DNA from 3 places in the Thermanaeromonas sp. C210 genome. Region 2 is predicted to be linked to each of the others. Evidence: riboswitches for the same ligand, from Rfam matches in the RefSeq annotation. Region 2 holds a riboswitch; each other region holds the start of a gene.
What was found. Region 2 has a riboswitch for cobalamin ahead of cobU (bifunctional adenosylcobinamide kinase/adenosylcobinamide-phosphate guanylyltransferase). Riboswitches for the same ligand answer to the same signal wherever they lie in the genome.
Positions count from the first base shown of each region.

Region 1: it holds a riboswitch for cobalamin, as region 2 does, so the genes downstream of both, TAMC210_RS02220 (ribonucleoside triphosphate reductase) here and cobU (bifunctional adenosylcobinamide kinase/adenosylcobinamide-phosphate guanylyltransferase) in region 2, are expected to answer to the same signal.
Region 3: it holds a riboswitch for cobalamin, as region 2 does, so the genes downstream of both, TAMC210_RS09215 (energy-coupling factor ABC transporter permease) here and cobU (bifunctional adenosylcobinamide kinase/adenosylcobinamide-phosphate guanylyltransferase) in region 2, are expected to answer to the same signal.

Region 1 covers NZ_BLWF01000001.1:457,609-464,511, reverse strand. Annotated here, with positions in the region: gene TAMC210_RS02225 (anaerobic ribonucleoside-triphosphate reductase activating protein) at 179-874, opposite strand; gene TAMC210_RS02220 (ribonucleoside triphosphate reductase) at 891-2,975, opposite strand; cobalamin riboswitch at 3,191-3,354, opposite strand; gene TAMC210_RS02215 (alpha/beta-type small acid-soluble spore protein) at 3,456-3,707, shown strand; gene TAMC210_RS02210 (citrate/2-methylcitrate synthase) at 4,172-5,518, shown strand; gene TAMC210_RS02205 (GntR family transcriptional regulator) at 5,883-6,638, shown strand; gene TAMC210_RS02200 (flavodoxin family protein) at 6,635-6,903, shown strand, end outside.
Region 2 covers NZ_BLWF01000004.1:55,110-62,012, forward strand. Annotated here, with positions in the region: gene TAMC210_RS10565 (cobalt-precorrin 5A hydrolase) at 1-600, opposite strand, end outside; gene cobM (precorrin-4 C(11)-methyltransferase) at 593-1,357, opposite strand; gene cobI (precorrin-2 C(20)-methyltransferase) at 1,354-2,070, opposite strand; gene cbiT (precorrin-6Y C5,15-methyltransferase (decarboxylating) subunit CbiT) at 2,291-2,899, opposite strand; gene cbiE (precorrin-6y C5,15-methyltransferase (decarboxylating) subunit CbiE) at 2,880-3,533, opposite strand; gene cbiD (cobalt-precorrin-5B (C(1))-methyltransferase CbiD) at 3,523-4,629, opposite strand; gene cobU (bifunctional adenosylcobinamide kinase/adenosylcobinamide-phosphate guanylyltransferase) at 4,616-5,200, opposite strand; cobalamin riboswitch at 5,308-5,485, opposite strand; gene TAMC210_RS10600 (PHP domain-containing protein) at 5,632-6,531, opposite strand; gene TAMC210_RS10605 (hypothetical protein) at 6,549-6,903, opposite strand, start outside.
Region 3 covers NZ_BLWF01000003.1:359,448-366,350, reverse strand. Annotated here, with positions in the region: gene TAMC210_RS09230 (ATP-binding cassette domain-containing protein) at 1-848, opposite strand, end outside; gene cbiQ (cobalt ECF transporter T component CbiQ) at 814-1,620, opposite strand; gene TAMC210_RS09220 (energy-coupling factor ABC transporter substrate-binding protein) at 1,689-1,982, opposite strand; gene TAMC210_RS09215 (energy-coupling factor ABC transporter permease) at 2,000-2,698, opposite strand; cobalamin riboswitch at 3,025-3,219, opposite strand; gene TAMC210_RS09210 (hypothetical protein) at 3,325-3,765, shown strand; gene TAMC210_RS09205 (aspartate kinase) at 3,817-5,028, opposite strand; gene thrB (homoserine kinase) at 5,081-5,971, opposite strand; gene thrC (threonine synthase) at 5,990-6,903, opposite strand, start outside.

The DNA.
Region 1 (6,903 bases), on a different contig from region 2:
ACAATACCTGGTAGGGAAATGCATCGTGCATGCTGCTGGCAAGAGGAGACATGGACTTACGCTGGCAGTATTCGAACACTTCGTATTAATGTCGCGCTTCGTTTTCCAGGCCTTCGCCGGAATGGTCAGGAACGCGACCTGGAGGGGCCCGTCCGGCGGGAAAACCCGCGGGCCCCTGTTAGGCTCTTATTTCTACTCTACCGAAGAAGGGCGCCAATTTTAAGGCCGTATTCTTCAAGGTCGCTTCCGAACAGGGAGGGATATCCCGGTAGTATCCGTTAATAACAGAATCCGCGGGCCTAAAGGCCTGCAAAACATACCGGCGGGCCCCAGCCAGCAAAGGCCCGAGGGCCAGGAGTTCTTCTTCCGACAATAGGCCCGGAACCATTGTAGTCCTGAATTCGTAAGCCGTGCGGCTGTTTTTAAGCAGGTTGACGCTTTCCTTTACAGCTCCGAGATCCGCTTTCACACCCGTAAGGAGGTTATACTTTTCCAGCGGTCCTTTGACATCCATAGCCACATAATCCAGAAGACCTTTTTCTAAAAGCCCGGCTATAACCTCGGGCCGCGTGCCGTTAGTATCTATTTTGACTTTGAAGCCCCTCCCTTTCAATTGACAAATAAAATCTTCCAGGCCTCGGGCCAAGGTCGGCTCTCCCCCTGTGAGACAGACGGCTCGGATGAAAGACTTCCGCCGGTCCAAGAAAGCCAAAACCTCTTCTGGGGGAATCTCAGGCAAAGCCGAGGGGCGCAGTACCAGGTCGGCATTATGGCACCAGGGGCAGCGGAAATTACATCCCCCGAAGAAAACGGTGGTACAAACCTCGCCGGGAAAATCCACCAGGCTAGTCTTGTGGATACCTCTAATGGCCACAGGTCCTCACCGCGTCTTAGCCCGCCAGGCTGAAAACCCGACGCCTGCGGAACTCAGCCTTCTTGCCCTTATTCCAATTCTTTACCGGCCGGTAGTAACCCACAATCCTGCTCCACACCTCCGTTTCCCGGCCGCACGTGGGGCACTTCCATTGTTCCCCGGCCAGGTAGCCGTGCTCGGTACAGATGCTGAACGTCGGCGTGAGGGTAAGATAGGGCAGGCGGAACCGGCTCATAACCGTCTGCAGGAAACGACCACAGGCGCTTAGATCCGTTATCCTTTCCCCCAGGTAAGCATGGAACACCGTGCCCCCTGTATATTTGATCTGTAGTTCATCCTGGTGTTCCAGCGCTTCAAAAACATCGCCGGTGAAATCTACCGGCAAATGGGTTGAATTGGTGTAATAGGGGTCCTCGTCTCCCGAAGTAATGATAGCGGGATACAAGGACTTGTCCAGCCTGGCCAGGCGGTAGGAAGTGCCCTCGGCCGGGGTAGCCTCCAGGTTGAAAAGCTGGCCCGTTTCCTCCTGATATACGGACAGAGTCTGGCGCATGAAGTCCAGGATTTCCAGGGCCAGTTCCCTTCCCTCCGGATCCTCTATGCCCCGGCCCGAAAAGTTGAGGAGGGCTTCATGCATGCCTACGATGCCTATGGTGTTGAAGTGGTTCTCCCAGTACCTGCCGAAACGCTCCTTCACCCGCCGCAGGTAAAACCGCGAATAGGGATAAAGGCCTTGTTCGGTGAGCTTCTCCAGAACATTGCGCTTCAAGATAAGGCTCTCCTTGGCCAGGTCCATGCAGCCCTTAAGCCTGCATAAGAACTCCTCTTTGGAACAGCTCAAGTAACCCAGGCGCGGCAGGTTAATGGTAACCACGCCGATGGAACCGGTGAGGGGATTAGCCCCGAAAAGCCCCCCTCCCCTTTTTTTAAGCTCGCGGTTGTCCAGCCTCAGGCGGCAGCACATACTGCGCACGTCTTCCGGCTTTAAATCCGAGTTGACGAAGTTGGCAAAATAAGGAATACCGTATTTGGCCGTCATGGCCAAGATTTTATCGACTACGGGGCTCTCCCAGGCAAAATCCGGGGTAATATTATAGGTTGGGATGGGGAAAGTAAAGATACGGCCCTTGGCATCCCCCTCCATCATAACCTCGCAAAACGCCTGATTAAGCCAGTCCATCTCCTCCTGGAATTCGCCATAACAGGCGTCCTGCCGCTTACCTCCGATGATCACCGGCTCTTCGGCCAGTATCTTGGGGGGCACCACATCCATAGTGAGGTTGACAAAGGGGGTCTGGAAGCCCACCCTGGTAGGCACATTCAGGTTGAAGATGAATTCCTGCAGGGCCTGCTTCACTTCCGCGTAATCCAGGCCATCATAGCGGATAAAGGGCGCCAGGTAGGTATCAAAGTTGGAAAAGGCCTGGGCACCTGCCGCTTCACCCTGTAAAGTATAAAAGAAATTAGCAATCTGCCCCAGGGCCGTGCGAAAATGCTTAGGCGGCGCACTTTCCACCTTCTGCCCCACCCCGGCAAAGCCCACCTCCAAAAGGTCCGCCAGGTCCCAGCCGCAGCAATAGGGAGCCAGGAGGCTCAGGTCATGGATATGTATGGCTCCCTCCTCGTGGGCCCGCCGTATTTCCGGGGGATATATCTTTTCCAGCCAATATTTGGAGGTAACTGCCCCGATAATGTGGTTGTTAAGGCCCTGCAGGGAGTAATTCATGTTGCTGTTTTCGTTAATGCGCCAGTCTTGTCCTTCCAGGTAATCCTGGACCATTTTCTCCACATTGACTAACAGGTTGCGAAAATTCCTCCACTCCGCATGCTGCTGCCGATAGAGGATGTACGCTTTGGCCGTGCGGGCATGCCCGTTTTCTATTAGAACCTTTTCCACCAGGTCCTGCACATCCTCTACCGTCGGCAGCCGGTCCTCAAATTTCTGAGCAACCAAAGCCGTCACCTGGTTGGCCAGCTCACAGGCCAGACGGCGGTCCTGGCCGCCCACGGCTTGGGCGGCTTTGAAGATGGCGTTAATAATCCGCTCCTGGTCGAAATCCACCACCCTACCGTCGCGTTTTATGATCTTCTTAGGCAACATAACCTGGCCCCTCCTCTTTGCGCCCTGGTGCCGGCCGGTCCTCCAAGGCCGGACTCCCCTCGCTTTATTCCTTACTTTCTTACTGAAGGGATGCCGCTTCCTGTCCCCTACCAAACTAAAAAACCCAACTACAGGCGCCTTCTTCCCGCGTAGTTGGGGAAACTCCTGCCCTTCTTTACCTTCCAGCAGCCCCCCTGCCCATGCTCGTGGGTTAAAGGCACGAATGGGTACGGGCAGGTCTCCTGGCTCAGGTTCATGGCTCCTTGCTACCTTCCCGGGACAAAATCCCAGTGGCCCTTAAGCAAGGGCTCCCCTTCACAGTGGCGGCACCGCGCCGGAATCCCACCGGCTTCCCTTAACCCGTACTCAAACTATTTTTTCGGCATAAAATAGAAAAATCCTCCCTCGTTCCCCAAGGGGTGAAGGTTTGTACATACAAAGAGATAAAACCGGGTAGGCTAGAAAAAGAGGTGAATTACCGTGAGCCACAAGAAAGATAACGATAGGCTGCGAACGGAGGGACACCTGGATAAGCTAAAATGGGAAACCGCCAAGGAATTGGGGCTGGATGACGACCTAGCCAATGCCGGCGAGGAGCTGACGGTCCGGGAAGCGGGCAAAATCGGCGGCAACATGGTGCGCAAACTAGTAAAGGCCGGAGAAAAGGCCCTGGCCGAAGAAGGAAAGCGCAAAACCCGGTTAAATCTGCAGGACGAGCAGGATAATCCGTAAGGAGAGATGGAACATCAACATCTCTCCTGCTTTTTTATCGGCCGGCGGTAGAACATACTCACCTACGGCGAAGGACTCGTAATTCGCACCACCACTGCCCCAAGGGGATTGGGATTGAACCTCTGCCCCCTTAAAGTATCCTGTTTACCTCAAATATTTCCCGCCTTATAGCCTGGCAGCAACATCCTTCCTCCCCCGCCTGTTAAAATTTCATTAACCTCATACGAGCCCAAGAGGGAAAAGGGGGTTTATTGACGAATATAATTATAATCTCTCCTGGGACAGGGACCTCAATCCGACACCAGGGAGAGCACGACGCCGGGTGAGGGTGCCCTCCCGTACTGCTCTTTACCTTAACCCCGGCCATTTCCTCCTGGTCGCCAAAAGCATTTCCTTTGCCAATGGCCTCGTCCCCGGTTCGAAAATCTATAGGTTCAACCTTTGAAGGAAAGGGTGTGCTATCCATGGTGAGGCAAGACGTTATAGATTACCTTTCCGTGTTGGCGGAAAAAAACAATTACATCGAGCCGTACCTCTATGAGAAGTACAATGTAAAGCGCGGCTTGAGGAATAAGGACGGCACCGGTGTGCTGGTGGGCCTCACGGAGATCGGTGAGGTCCACGGCTATATTATGGATGAAGGGGAAAGGATACCTGATAAGGGCCGCCTCCTCTACCGGGGCATTGATGTATGGGATATTGTCCAAGGCTTCCAAAAGGAAGGCCGCTACGGGTTCGAGGAAGTCTCTTATTTGCTGCTCTTCGGGGAGCTGCCGACGCGGGAAAAACTCCGGGAGTTTAACTGCTTGCTGGCCGAAAACAGGAACCTCCCGGACGGGTTTGTGGAAGATATGATATTGAAGGCTCCCAGCAGCAATATCATGAACAAATTGGCCCGGAGCGTCCTGGCCTCGTACTCTTATGATCCCGATCCGGACAACACGAGCATACGCAACATAGTCCGGCAGAGTATCGAATTGATCGCGCGTTTTCCCCTCATGATAGCTTATGCTTACCAGGCCAAGTGTCATTATTACGATAATAAAAGCCTGTACATTCACTTACCTCAAAAGGCCCTTGCAACGGCGGAAAATTTCCTGCATATGATCAGGCCTGATAACCAATACACCAGGCTGGAGGCCGAATTACTGGACCTCGCACTGGTGCTTCATGCCGAACACGGGGGAGGCAATAACTCCACCTTTACCGTCCATGTCGTTGCCTCCACCGGCACCGATATCTATTCCGTAATTGGTGCCGCGGTGGGTTCCTTGAAGGGGCCTAAACACGGCGGTGCCAATATTAAAGTCATGGAAATGATGGACAATATTAAAGAGAACGTTAAGGACTGGAAGGACGAAGAAGAGGTTAAGCATTATTTGAGCAAGATCCTTCGCAAAGAGGCCTTCGATGGGAAAGGATTGATTTACGGCTTAGGACATGCCGTCTATACCTTGTCCGATCCGAGGGCCGTTTTACTCAAACAAAAGGCAGCGGAACTGGCCAGGGAGAAACAGATGGAGGACGAGTTCGGCCTGTACCTGACCATCGAAAGGGTGGCTCCGGAGGTCTTCGCCGCTGAAAAACAGGCCAATAAAATCATCGCGCCTAATGTAGACTTTTATTCCGGCTTCGTCTACAAGATGCTCAACATTCCCGTTGAGCTTTACACTCCCATCTTTGCCATGGCCAGGATCTCCGGCTGGTGCGCCCACCTCATCGAAGAGCTGGTGAGCGGCGGGAAAATTATCCGACCAGCCTACAAAAATGTATCGCCCAAGAAAAGCTATCTTCTCCTAGACCAGAGGTAATTCGGCCAAACCCTCTTTTTCTCCCATTTATAGGGGTGGTTTTCTGCCACCCCTTTTTATTCGCAGGGTTGCAGGCGGCAACTCTTCAGGCAGGTTTCACCTGGGGGCTTTTCTAACTACGTGCGGCGAGTTAGTGAATGGGTGCTCTAGCACTTATCTATAAGGTCCGAATTCCGATATAATGAAGACAACATAGTTGCGGCTGAAGTTAAATAAGAATATGCACTTGCACCACATGTAATACCATTATTTTAAGAATTACAATCCGACAATCCACTTGCCAGCCTTCTTCCGTAGAACTTAAAATAAGACTAACTGTTGTATATACCTGTCTAGGCACGTCTAGATGACTAGGAGGTAAGCAGTGAATATTGTCAAGGTAGAAGGGCCTGCGCCGGCCTATTTTCAAATAATGCAGGATCTACAGCAAAAAATCCTGAGCGGTGCTTTAAAACCAGACGACCGGGTACCTTCCGAAGCCGCCTTGGCTAAGGCCTATGGCGTGAGCCGTATGACGGCCCGACATGCCCTAACCGAACTGGTGAATCAAGGGTATCTCTACCGCGTCCACGGAAAAGGTACTTTTGTTTCCCGGCCCAAGATCGAACGAAGCTATGCACCCCTAACCGGTTTTATGGATGACATGCGGGAACGAGGGTTCATACCGTCTTCTAAATTATTAAGTTTTGAGCAGGTGACACCTGATCCAGAACTGCGCAACAAACTTAGGCTCCCTCCCAACGCCAAGGTTTACCGGATTGTTCGGCTGCGGTACGCCAATGCAGAACCTATTGTTATTCAAATCTCCCGCCTACCCCAGCATCTCTGTCCCGGTCTGGAAACCGAAGACCTGGAGAACAACTCTCTTTACTTTGTACTGAAAAATCGCTACGGTATTCGTCTTTTTCGTGCCCAGCAGCGTCTGGAGGCCGCTCTGGCCAGCACGGAGCAGGCACGCCTTCTGCAAGTACCGCGTCGCAGTCCCCTGCTCTACGTCAACCGCCTTAGTTTTATGGACGACGATACGCCCGTCGAATTCGTAGAATCCTGGTACCGTAGTGACCGCTATGCCTTTGAAGTCACCTTGTATAAGGACTGGGGAGGTCAGAATCAGAAATGACGGCCGACGTTATAGGCTTGGTAGGGAGCCCGCGCAAAAAGGCCAACACCGACTTGCTGGTGCAAAAGATCCTCGAAGGCGTAGAGACAACGGGACTAAGGGTCCAAAAGTTTTATCTTCATGATCTGCAAATTCTTCCTTGTCGGTATTGTGGTTATTGCCGCAATCATCCGAGCTGCTGTATACAAGATGATATGGAAATCCTATATGCCGCGGTGGAAGGATGCCGCGGGCTGGTGGTGGGAACGCCCACTTTCTACGGAGA
Region 2 (6,903 bases):
CCTTAACCCGGGAAGCAAGCCCTCCACGGCCCTAAGTAAAGGACTTTCCACCAGCACCTCCACCGGTTCGCCATTGACCAGGGCCGCCATCACTTTGGTGAAAACGGCCGCCGGCCAGACATCCACGTTCAGATCCCGGGCCACCAAATCCAGGGCCGGAAGCCCCAGGACCTCGCCGGCGGTAGTAATCACCGCCCGACCGTTTAGGATGTCCGCCACCTGGCGGGCCAGAGCGTTGGCCCCGCCCAGGTGGCCGGAAAGGAGGCTTACGGCGTATTGTCCCGCCACGTCCACCACTACCACTGCCGGATCCGCCTTTTTAGAAACAAGGTGGGGACTCAGGGCCCGCACGGCAATTCCCACGGCCATAACCATGATTAACGAACGGTAGTGGGGAAAAATCTGACCCAGGAACCGGGATAACGGTCCGGAATAGCTTGTTATATTGAATGAATTTCCGTCCTCCCCTTCTGCCGCCGGGCTCAAACCGACAGGGACGAAGACGGTACTCTTCTCCGCTAAAGCCCGGGCCAGCCTTCGGGCCGTCTCGTATCCGGGCCGGGTCAAAGTGATGATGGCTACCCTGCCGCCTTCATCCACCGGATTTCTCCACCTTCCGGTAGCCGTGGCCGAAGGACGGGTGGTAGAGGCAGGAGCGCTGGTAAGGGCCGGCCAGGAAATCGCCGACCAGGAGGAGTGCCGTCCGCTCAATACCTTCCTGCCGGGCCTTAGCTGCAATATCCTCGAGGCTGCCCCAAATTACCTTTTCTTCCGGCCAGGAAGCTTTATAAACCACGGCCGCCGGCGTCTGCTCCCCGTACCCGCAGGCCAGTTCGGCCGTAGCCTCCTCCAGGCAGTGGGCGCTCAGGAAGAGGCAGAGGCTCGCGCGGTGGGCACTCAGGGCCCTCAGATTTTCGGCCTGAGGCACGGGAGTCCGGCCCCCGCGGCGGGTGAGGATAAGGGTCTGGCTCCGTCCTGGCACGGTAAATTCCCGGCCCAGGGCGGCGGCCGCCGCCGAGAAGGAACTCACTCCCGGCACCACCTCATAGGGGATGCCGCGGGCCTCCAGGGCCTCCATTTGTTCCCGTATAGCACCGTACAGGGAAGGATCGCCCGTATGTAGCCTTACCACCTCCCGTCCCCGCCGGACGGCCCCTTCCATAATCTCAACAATCTCCTCCAGGGTAAGAGAGGAGCTGTCGTAACATACCGCTTCCGGGTGCGCCCAGGCCAGCAAAGCCGGATTAACCAGGGATCCGGCATAGATAATGACCCCCGCCTGCTCCAATAGCCGTCTACCCTTAACGGTGATTAGTTCCGGGTCGCCCGGACCGGCCCCTACAAAGTAAACCTTCATTGCCGCTTTCCCCGCCCCTTTACGATAATCAAGGAAAGATAATCATGCCTTTGTCCCATGCCGGCTTCCAGATCCCAGGAAAAGGTTTCCCCCTTCTGGCCGCACCGGGTGGCGAGGACAGAGGTCCTCACCACGCCGGCCCGGGTCAGGACGCGAACGATCTCGTCGTAACGCCTCGCCACCTTCATGAGCACCAGATTGGGAAATAAGGGTATCAGCCCTTCCAAGGCCTCGGGGTCCTCCAGGGCGGGTATAATGGCCAGCGCCTCATCGCCCTTGGCCAGGGGCAGATTCAGCCTGGCGGCTGCCGCCGAGAAAGAAGTGATTCCCGGTACGGTTTCTATGGGGATGGAAGGGTCCAACCCTTGGATAATTTCCATAAGGTAACTGTAAGTGCTGTAAAGGCTTGCGTCTCCCAGGGTCAAAAAAGCCACATCCCTACCCTCCCGGAGCTTCCCCAGCAGCTCCCGCGCCGCCGCCTCCCAGCAGCGCTCGAGGTAAGAGCGGTCGCGGCTCATGGGCATAAACAGGGAGAGTATCTCCTGGTTTGGCCGCACAAAGGCCTGCACCACCCCCAGGGCGAGGCTTTCCTCTCCCCGCTGGGAAACGGGTACTGCCAGGACGGGCACCCTTTCCAAAATCCGTCGGGCTTTCAGGGTGAGGAGCTCTGGATCACCGGGACCCACTCCCACGCCGTATAATTTGCCGCTCATGGCCTTCCTCCTCCCACCGGCCTCCGGGCCTTTAGGGCCGGCTGTATCTCCTCTTCCCAACCCTGGTGGACCGGGATCCCCTGGTAGAACCTCCCGGCCCGGACGGCCCTTCGCCTCCGACCCCTTTCTCCGGCCCCACCGGGGATCCGCTATCACCCGCTAACACCCCACACGGCCCGGGACTTGACGCCTGGACCTGACGGACTAAAGCAGGACCTGACTAGGAACAGGCGCCGTCGGCCAGCTGAACAATATAAACCGGATTTAGGCTGCGGAACATCCGGCGCCCGCCCACCTCTTCCAACCTCGCTACATTTAATGCTACGGCCGAGGTGTGGTACCCCTTGCTCCGGCCGAAGGTCATACTATCCCACAGGGTTTCCAAGGTAACAGCATTAATGACCATGATCCCCCGGGGCTTCAGGGCCCTGCTACAGTACTCCAGAATATCCTTCAGCCGGCCCCCGCTGCCCCCGATAAAAATGCGGTCAGCCGGCGGCAGGCCCTCCAGGGCTTCAGGAGCCCTCCCCACTACCTGAACTACATTCCCCAAGCCGAAGGCCTGGATGTTAGCGCGGGTCAAATCCGCCGCCACCGGGTCCTCCTCGACGGCGTATAACGTTCCGGGATTAACCAATCGGGCGGCCTCTACCGTCAGGGACCCTGTACCGGAGCCGACGTCATATACCACCTGTCCCGGGGCCAGGCGCCCCTTGGCCAGGGTCAGTACCCGGATTTCCTCTTTAGTAAGGGGAACTGCCCCCCGGCTGAACATCCCGTCGGGAATGCCGGGAGTTATGTAGGGCCACTTACCGCCGGGAAAACCCACCGATGATCACCGCCGCCGCATCAAAATCGGCCCGGGCCAGCTCCTCGGCCGTCAGATACGCCGTCCTCTCTCCCGGCCCGCCCAGTTGACTTCCCACCCAGAGGACGGTTGCACCCAGCCCTTTACCCTCCATGTATCTTCCCACCGCCGCCGGCGTATTTTCCCCGCCGGTGAGGACGGCAAGTAGGATTTCCTGCCGGGCCAACCCCTCCAAATAGGGGTCCAGTACTCCCAGGGGCCGTCCGTGCAGGCTCACTATATTGGCCCTTTCCCAGCTGCATCCCAGCCGGGCGAAGGCCAGCTGCACCGAGCTTATTCCCGGCAGCACCCGCATTTCCTCCGGGCGAAAACGGCGCTGCAGCCAGCCCAAGAGGCTATAAAGGCCGGGATCTCCCGAGACCAGAACTGCTGTCGGGCGCCCCGCTACCGAACTCAAATACCGGTATAACCCTTCCAGATCGGCATCAATAATCCTGCGTTCCTTATCGAGGAAACCGAACAGTTCCAGGGCCCGGCGCCCTCCCACCAAAATCTCCGCCTCCGCTGCCGCCTGGTAAGCCGCCGGCGTAAGCCACATAGGATCGCCCGGTCCCACGCCGACCACCGTAAGCCAAGGCCGCCTTTCACCCTGCATGCTGCAAGTCCTCCATTATCCTAGCCCCTTCCTCGTCCTGGCCGACGATGCCACCGGCCAGGTCCAAGAAGGCGGTCCCCACCTCCAGGACATCCCCTACCAGCTCCCGGCTGCGCTTGCTGGCCACGGAAGCCAGATGGTCCCAGAATTCGCGGGACCGCCTTTCCTCCCAGAAACCGCGCAGAATTTGAACAACAACCTCCAGGGTATTGGCCGACAGTATAGCCTGCACCCCCTCGGGTGGGAGGCCCCAGGCTGCCGCCCTCGCAGCCACAATCTCCCGCCGGGCATCTGCCGTCCGGCTATGGGTATTAAAGATACCGCCGGCCACCTTCACTAACTTGCCCACGCCACCCCACAGGAGCACCTTCTTCAAGCCCCGCTCTGCACACGCCTTAAGCAGGTCTCCTATGTAGTTACCGCTCAAGATTACCGCCCTTTCCGGCAGGCCGTAACCCTCCACCGCCTGGCGCCGGCCCCGGCGGCCGGGCGTTAACACGATGGCTCTAAATCCCGCCGCCCGGGCTACATCAATTTGCGGGAGGAGGGAAACGCGCAGCGCCTCTTCCGACATGGGCTCTACAATGCCGGTAGTCCCCAGGATGGACAGGCCTCCTACAATTCCCAGGTGGGGGTTTAAAGTGCGCCGGGCCAGTTCCTCACCGCCGGGGATACTTATGGTGAGCTCCACACCCTCACCTTCGGGGATAAAATCCCTGACTGCTGCGAAAATCATGGCGCGGGGCACGGGATTGATGGCCGGCTCTCCCACCGGTACCGCCAGGCCCGGAAGAGTTACCTTTCCCACCCCTCTACCGGCCTTCAAAGTAATCCCCCGCCCTCCGGGACGCGCCCTCACCTGAACGGCGGCACCGTGGGTAATGTCGGGATCATCGCCTGCGTCTTTGATGACCGTAGCTTCTGCCCAGCCCTCCCCCCGCCGCACCGTTACCGGGAGTTCGATTACCTCTCCCCGGGGCAGGGTGACCCGCACTCGGTCCTCTGTTTTTCCGGGGCCCCAGAGGGCTTTTACCGCCGCCCTGGCTGCGGCCGCCGCGCAGGTACCGGTGGTATAGCCCTTTCTAAGATTGTTCATAGAGACCTCCTCCCGGTCCCTTAAGTTGCCTCCGGACAGCCAGGGATTTTACTTCCACGGGCAGGCCGCAGACCACTAGATACACCGCGTCGGCCCTGGAGGCCACTTCCTGATTGGCCAGGCCCAGGAGATCGCGATAAAGGCGGCCGAGGGGATAGGGTGGTACCACCCCTAATCCCACCTCATTGCTGACCAGGATAACGTCGGCCGGGGACTCCTGGGCCCTGCGGGCCACCTTCCGCAACCGGACCACGACCTCCTCCTCGCCGAGGCCCTCCTCTACCAGGAGGTTGCCCACATAAACCGCCAGGCAGTCCACCAGGAGGACCCTTCCCCTCTTCCCCCATTCTTTGATTACTTCCTCCAGGGCCACGGGTTCCTCCACCGTAGTCCAGCAGTCCGGCCTCCGGGCCTTATGGCGGGCCACCCGGGCGGCCATCTCCTCATCCGTGACCCTGGCGGTGGCCACATAAACGACCTCCTCACCCCAGCTCGCGGCCAACTCTTCGGCAAAGCGGCTCTTACCGCTCCGCACCCCTCCCGTAATGAGTACCAGCCTTCCCCGTTCCAATCCCGGACCTCCCTAAACTGCCTAGCTCCACATACCAAAAAACCCAGCCTCTCGCCTAGAGGCTGGGTTGCTATTATCCTTCCATCGGGCCCTTCCCTTGACGCGAGGGTCTACAGTCACCACAGGCAGGTCTCCTGGCTCCGGCTCACCGCCATCCTTCCCCTTCCCAGGGCGTACCCCAGTGGGCTTTCTGAAGGATAGCTCCCCGGTTACAGTGGCGCGACCGCTCAGGATTTTCACCTGATTCCCTTTTAGCCTTACGGCACCTGTGGTCGTCCGCTATTTTTTCCTTCAGTATAGCGCAAGATCGTTCACTAATCAAGGGTTTCCTGTCGCAATCATGCCCCTTGTTCTCGTCCGGCCACCACTCCTAAACCCCGGAGCTAAAAGAGCCCGCCGGAGTCTAGCTCTAGGGCGGCTGCGCTGGGAGGCTAAAGCTTCCCGGGTCCTTCTCCCGACCGGCCAGGCCTCTCCCCTTCCCCGCCATCAAAGGCACTCCTTAGGGCACGGGCACACCCCTTGAGTCTTTCTATGACCTCCTCGCCCACTGTCACGGCTCCCAGCTCGGCATGGTCCGGGATGTCCGGACCGTGAAAATCGGAGCCGCCGGTAACCAGGAGGCCGAGCTCTCCGGCCAGGTCCAGGTAGCGGGCCACCTCCTCCCGGCTGTGCTGGGGGTAATAGGCCTCAAGCCCCTGAAGCCCTCTGCTCGCCAGTTCCCTTATAATGGCGTCTTCGCCTATGAGGCCGGGATGGGCCAGCACGGCTACTCCCCGACAGGATCTGATAATCTCGACACCTTCGGCCGGCGCAAGTTTATACCGGGGCACATAGGCCGGCCGTCCCCGTTCCAGGAGCTCGGAAAAAGCAGCCTCGATGGAGGGAACAAGGCCCCGCGCTACCAGGGCCTGGGCAATATGCAGACGTCCGACGGCCTGCCCCCGGACCAGGGGAGACACGTCCTCCCAGGTAACGGGATAACCCAGCTCTTGCAACCGGGCGATGATCTTAAGGCACCGCCTGTACCGGGCCTCCTGCCGCTGTTGCAAGAAGCTGCGTAGCCTGTCCCCCTGGAAGTCGATATAATATCCCAGCAGGTGGACGTCACAACCCTCCCACTCGGTGCTCAACTCAATGCCCGGGATTACCTCAATACCATAAAGGGAAGCCACAGCCAGGGCTTCCTCTAAGCCGTCCACCGTGTCATGATCCGTAACCGCTATGGTCGCCAGCCCTTTTCGATGTGCCAGCCGGACCAGTTCGTGGGGCGTTAGCTTTCCATCCGAAGCGGTAGTATGGGTATGGAGGTCTCCGCCTTTGACTGCCGGCACCCCCCTGCTTCCCCGGCTTACTTTTGCTTGTTAAAAACCAGGACTCGGCCTTCCTCCCTAAAGGCTATCAGTTTTTTCTGGGTTGCTTCTCTCCTTATACTCTCCAACATGTGGTCGATTATTTCTTCCTGCACCAGCAGGTCTTCTTCCTGCACATTCTCATTAACATCCGCCACCAGGCTCTCGCCGAACTGCTGGCGTACGAGGGTCATTATAAGGTCAATTTCCCCCTGGGACAGGGTTCCCACATCCCTCTGCACCTCGAGAACGGTGAGCTGCTCGAAGCAGTGATAATCCAGGATGATTACCTGGGCCTCCCGCTGCTCCAGGAGATTAAAGGTGGCCAAAGACTTAACAAACTGCTCCCTGAAC
Region 3 (6,903 bases), on a different contig from region 2:
GGGGCTTGGGAGGCCGAGGGAAGGCAGGCCCAAAGGGCTTCTTTACAGCGGGGTGGCCTAGGCCCTAGGGACCAACCTCTCTTTTGGAGCTCCAGGTACACCTCCAGTATCCACGGTAAAGTCAACCCGGCTTCCTGGATCATTTGAGACTGGAGAAATACCTCTTCCGGCCGCCCTCCGGCCAGCAATTGCCCCGATTTCAGGACAAAAATCCGGTCGGCCCAGGAGTAAGCCAGGTCTACATCATGGGTGGAAAGGACCACCGTCTTCCCCGCTCGATTAATTTCATCCATCAGACCGATAACCTGACTGCTAAGGTAAGGATCGAGGGAAGCCGTGGGCTCGTCTAAGATTATCACCTCCGGTTCCATGGCCAGGACGGCTGCGATACAAACCCTCTTTTTTTGTCCATAGCTCAGGAAATGGGTGGGCTTATCCGCCAGGTCCGTTATGCCGGTGGCAGCCATCGCCTCTTCTACCCGCCTCTTTACTTCGTCCGACGGCAGACCCACATTTAAGGGGCCAAAGGAGACCTCCTGGAATACGCTGGCCGCAAAAAGCTGGGAGTCCGGGTCTTGAAAAACGATCCCCACCTTCTGGCGCAAACCGGCCAATGAGGAGCGGTCATAGTGGACTTCCTGCCCTTGCCAGAATATCTTCCCCCGCCGGGGCCGAAAAATACCGTTAAAATGCAAGAAAAGGGTCGACTTGCCCGCCCCATTAGGGCCCAAAACGGCCACTTTACTCCCCCGTTCTATCTCTAGAGAAAGGCCCCGCAAAGCGGCGGTTCCATCGGGGTAGGTAAACTCAAGGTCACGGGCGGCCAAAATAGCCTCCAAATCCTTCACCTCCGCCGTACCGGTCCAGGACTACCAGGAACACCAACCAGAGAACAATAAGGAGTATACGGCGCTTGGAGAAGCAGTAGGCGGGCTCCAGCACCCTAAACTCACCGTCGAATCCCCGCGCAAGGAGGGCGGCATTCAGCATTTGTGACCTCTGAAAGCTTTTTAGAAACAGGTTGGCGACCAATTGGCCTAGTGACGATAAGGATCTGCACCACGAGCTGTATCCCAGCCGGGAAGCTTGGGACACATACATACTTGCAGCTGTCTCCCATAACACAAAAGTAAAGCGATAGACCAGGGCCATCAGTTCCAGGAAAAGGGACGGTATCCCCACCCGGCGGAACACCCGCATAATTTCTGTTACCGGTGTAGTAAGGGCCAGGAAGTAGAGACAGGAAACGCCGGAGAGGACGCGTAATAAGAGCCTCCCCGCCCTGACCACATCCTGCCCGGCTATTCCTACCGTTAAACTTCCGATGCTCACGCTGTAGAGCATCTCCCGAGATCCTTCCCACGTCACGGTAATTACTAAGGCTATAACGCCGGCCGCTAAGAAAGCAAGGGGTATCACCAGCAAGCGGAGGTAGAAGCGGAGGGGGACGCCGGCTACGGCGACCAAGAGCCAGGCCGTTAAAGCCAAGATGGCTAGAGAGGTCCACAGGCACCCGGCGTTCAAAGCCAGGACCAAGGTGCCTACGGCTAGGGCCACTTTTTCTCCCGGGTGGACCTTCCGCCATTTATTGCTGTAGGCGTATCGCTCTATACTAAGCATACTCCGGTCGCTTCCTTGCCGGGTCTCGGTAAGGGTCCCGCCCCCGGGAATAACCTACGCCCCTGGTTCTACCCCTGTCTTTTCTCACTTACAGCCTTGCCCTTCAGGTAGCCCAGGTAGTAACAAACAAACCCACTGCCCAGCGCCGCCTGCACTGCAAACAGGAAACTCTCTACCTCGCCGCTGGGGGGTTCCCATAAAGAGGAAAACCAGGGCTGATATCCGGGCTGGACCTCCCCGATAATTTCTTGGGCCTTCCCGTCGGCTCCGGCGAAGTCGGCTCCTTGTTGAACAATAAAGGGGGTTAATATTAGCGCCAAAGCAAGTAAGAGGAGGATAACATTCTTGTGGGTTATATTCACCTGCTTTTCCCCCTCTCTTAGCTGAGCACGGCCAAATCTTTCAATTCTTGCCTGCTATAGGCGACCAGGAAGTTAAACACCACAACCGTCAACAATCCCTCAATGACGGTCAAGGGTATCTGGGTCAGGGCAAAAATACCCATGAACTTTATAAAGGAAGCACTAATTCCTCCTTGCTGAGCCGGGAAAGCCAGGGCTAACTGGAAGGCCGTAGTAACATACGTTAACAGGTCGCCCAGGGCGGCAGCCAGGAAGGTGGCCAGCCACAGGGGAGCTTTCACTTTCTGCAATAGCTTGTAAGTACCGTAAGATACCAGGGGGCCAACCACCGCCATGGAAAAAGTATTGGCTCCCAGGGTGGTAAGACCCCCGTGGGCTAATAGCAGAGCCTGAAATAGCAGCACAATGGCTCCTAAAAGGCTCATTACTAAGGGCCCAAAGAGTATAGCGCCCAGCCCTACTCCCGTGGGATGCGAGCAGCTTCCCGTCACTGAAGGGAGTTTTAACGCCGAAAGCACAAAGGCGAAAGCGCCGGCCAGGCCCAGCAATAGCTTTAAGGAGGGGTTCCCCTGCACTTTAGCCTTTACGGCGAGCAAGCCTGCCACCCAGAAGGGAATTACTGCCAGGAACCAGAAGCCTGCCCACCCCAGGGGCAAAAAGCCTTCCATAATGTGCATGGCATAGGCCGGGCGCGGCAGGATTAAAGAAATTAACATAAGGTATGTTCCTAATATCCCTATTAAAGAGGTGCGCCGGTACATACTCTTCCTCCTTTGATAAAATTCCATGGACATCCCTTGCCGGATAATCCTTAAAATTCCTCTCGCGAACCCTGTCGGCGAGTTTCCACCGCCCCGGCTTAAAAGGCCGGCCTCAAAAATCCCTTCACAAGGGGATTCTTAGGCGAGCCCTCCTTACCTGCCAACTAGGCACCCCGTTTAAGTTTTGAGGGCTTTCCTCCCAAATAAAATTAAAACCTTCCGCCCTACATGATCACGGAAGGTAGCTAACCCGCACCACCCCCTATCCGCCGTAGGGATATGGTACCATACGGGAACGAGCGGGTCTCCTGGCTCCAGTTCCTCGCTTGCCCACGCCTTCCCAGGCCAAGGCCCAGTGGCTCTTTAGTCTTTAGTTTGTGGGCTCGCTCCCTGTCACAGTGGCGGGACCGCGTCAGAATCTCACTGACTTCCCCTCGCTGCCGTCAGGCAGCTTAACTCGTCCCCTAGTAGGTAAGTTGTGGCTGGTTCTATTATACCGGAACCTCCCCGAAGTAGCAAGGCCCCGGCCGCATTAATATCCTGATTATAAAGCATATTATTAAAGTCAGGGGTGAACGGCCATGGATGATCTGAGCCAACTCCTGGGGATCCTGGGGGCCATCTTTGCTGCTGCCCAGGGAATAGTAGAACAGCTCAAGGGGCGATGGCCGTGGCTGGGGCAGAAACTAGACGACCCCGTGCTGGAAAAAAGGCGGCAACTAAGGGTCTTGCTAGCCAATGCCATCGTTTCCGCTCTTCTGGCAGGTATAGCAGCCGTGGACGTCTTTGGCCTCTTAGGATTGGGCGCCGCCTTTGCCGGTATAAAAACATCCTACCCCGGCCTGTATCTGTTGCTTAACATGATCGCTGTGGGTTTAATGTCTACCTTTGGTAGCCCCTTCTTGCACGAGATATTGGATATACTGATAGAATTCAAGCGCAGTATTCGCATCCGCAACCAGGTCTCAGAATTTAGCTCGAGCCAAACCCCTTCCGAAAAAGTCCAAACCCGGGGTAACTGAATGGACCCCGGGCTTGTTAATATTTAGGTTCACCGGCAATTACCTTCGGGTTTAGTCCAGTCCGAACCATTTATGCAAAGCTCGCATGGCCCTGGCGAGATGTTCTTCGTCGATAATACAGGATACTTTAATCTCGGAAGTACTGATCATATGGATATTGATGCCTTCTTCCGCCAGGCAGGCGAACATGCCCGCGGCCACACCCGGGTTGGTAATCATGCCGGCGCCTACAATGGATACCTTGGCCACCTTATCATCATAGGCCACGGAGGTGGCCCCGATCTCTTCCTTTGCCTTTTGGGTGACTTCCAGGGCCTTGGCCAAATCATCCCTTGCTACGGTAAAGGCGATGTCGTTAACGCCGTCCCGCATGGCGCTCTGGACGATCATATCTACGTTAATGCTCTCCCGGGCCAGGGCTTCAAAAAGAACTTTAGCAATCCCGGGACGGTCGGGTACGTCGTAGATTGCTATCCTGGCCACATTCCGGTCACCGGCGACCCCGGTCACCACCATTTGCCTCTCCATATCGTTCACCTCTTTTACCAGGGTACCTTCATGGTAATTAAAGCTGGACCGGACTTCCAGCACCACCCCGTGTAATTTGGCAAATTCTACCGAACGCGGCTGCAAGACCTGGGCTCCCAAACTGGCCAGCTCTAACATTTCATCGTAGGATATGGTCGCCAGCTTGCGGGCGCCGGGAACAATTCGCGGGTCAGCGGTATAAACCCCGTCTACGTCGGTGTAGATCTGACATACTTCGGCCTTCAAGGCTGCCGCTACGGCCACTGCTGTAGTGTCGGAACCTCCCCGGCCCAGGGTGGTGATCTCGTTGTCACAGGTGACGCCCTGAAAACCCGCCACGATTACGATCCTGCCCGCGTCGAGTTCCCTCCTCAGGCGATCACAGCTCACCTCCAGGATCCGCGCTTTGGTATGGACGCCGTCGGTAAGAATGCCGACCTGCGCTCCGGTGAGAGAGATTACAGGTTCACCCAGCTCCTGGATGGCCATGGCCAAGAGGGCAATGGACATTTGTTCTCCCGTGGCCATAAGCATATCCAGCTCGCGGGCCGGCGGATTGGAGGTAATTTCCTTGGCCATGGCAATGAGCTTATCGGTGGTGTCTCCCGGGGCAGAGACCACTACGACTACCTGGTTGCCGGCCCGTTTGGTTTCCACTACCCTCCTGGCCACGTTCTTTACTCTTTCTGGCCCATCCACCGACGTACCGCCGTATTTTTGCACGATAAGTGCCATGGATTAATCCTCTCCCACTCTAACTTCTTCCTATATCTTTTTAGACTTTTCTTTAACACAGGGTAGCTCCTTCGCGGCAAGGTTGCAGTTCTTTAATCTGGCAATCCACCCCGTGTTTTTGAAAGGCCTTTTTCATGGCCTCCCCCACCCGGGGACAGCTACCGCGACAGTAGGCGATGACCGTAGGCCCGGAACCGCTCAGGGTTACCGCCAAGGCGCCTGCTTCCATGGCCGCGGCAAAAACACGTGCCATTCCCGGTACCAGAGGGAGCCGATAGGGCTGGTGCAGGCGGTCTTCCATGGCCTTGCCCATCAATTCCAGGTTCCCCACCTGGGCGGCTGCAATTAGAAGGGCTGTGCGGCTGAGATTGAAGACTGCATCCTCGACGGAAACCATTGATGGCAGTACACCGCGGGAAACCCTGGTGGAGAGGCTGAAGTGCGGTACGGCCACCTGCAAACAAAGACCCTCGGGCGGCTCTAGCCTCTGATAGTACACTTGTCTCCCGTTTAGGGCCGCTACCACCAAACCCCCGACCAGGGCGGGCACAACATTGTCGGGATGGCCTTCCAGCTCGGCGGCCAGGGAGACGAGTTCTTCCTCCCCAAGGGGACAACCCAACAGGGCATTGGCTCCTACCAGGCCGCCCACTACCGCCGCGGCGCTGGAACCCAGCCCGCGGGCCACCGGGATGCTGTTGTCAAATGTAATGCGGAAACCCGGAGCCTCCCGTCCTACCCGCGCATAAACCGCCCGTACTGCCCGGTAGGCGATATTTTCCGGTCCCCGCGGGATGCTTCCCTCACCCTCTCCCCGGACTGTTATCTCCAATCCAGGCGCTTCTTCTACCGAAATATAATCATATAGATTTAGGGCCAGCCCTAAGGCATCAAAACCAGGGCCCAGGTTGGCCGTCGTAGCCGGCACCCGCACTCGGGGCATAACCTTTTTCCCGCCTTCCTACAAAACAACATCCAGTACAGCCTGCTCGTCGGCCGGTAGCGAAAGGGGCTCTGCCACCTGCTGGATGGCGATATTGGGGTCCTTAAGCCCATGGCCGGTAAGGACGCAAACTACGCGGTCCCCGGGCCTGAAGAGGCCTTTCTGCCTGTATTTAAGCACCCCTGCCAGGGAGGCGGCCGAAGCCGGCTCCGCAAAAATCCCCTCCACCGTTGCCAAAAGGCGCTGGGCCGACAGGATCTCCTCATCGCTCACGCAATCAATAAACCCGCCCGATTCCCTGGCCGCCTCTACTGCGGGCTTCCAGCTGGCAGGGTTTCCAATACGGATGGCGGTGGCCACCGTCTCGGGATTGGGTACTACCTCCCCCCTTACGATGGGAGCAGCTCCCTCGGCCTGAAAACCGATCATCCGCGGCAGCCTCTCCGTTTTCCCGGCGGCCCGGTATTCCTTAAATCCCCGCCAGTAGGCGGTTATATTGCCAGCATTGCCTACGGGGATGGCCAGGTAGTCGGGGGCTTCCCCTAAGGCATCGCAAACTTCAAAAGCTGCAGTTTTTTGGCCTTCGAGGCGGTAGGGATTCAGGGAATTCACCAGGGTGATAGGATGTTCGGCTGTGATTTTACGTACAAGGTTCAGGGCAGCGTCAAAATTCCCTTGAACGGCTATAACCTGGGCACCGTAAAACAGAGCCTGGGCCAGCTTTCCTAAGGCGATGTTCCCCTCGGGTATCAGCACGCTGCATTTCAGCCCGCACCGGGCAGCGTAGGCGGCGGCGGAGGCAGAAGTATTGCCGGTGGAAGCACACATGATGGCCCGCGAACCGCTCTCCACGGCCTTGGCCACCGCCATTACCATGCCCCGGTCTTTAAACGATCCCGTTGGATTAAGTCCTTCGTATTTAAAGTACAGCT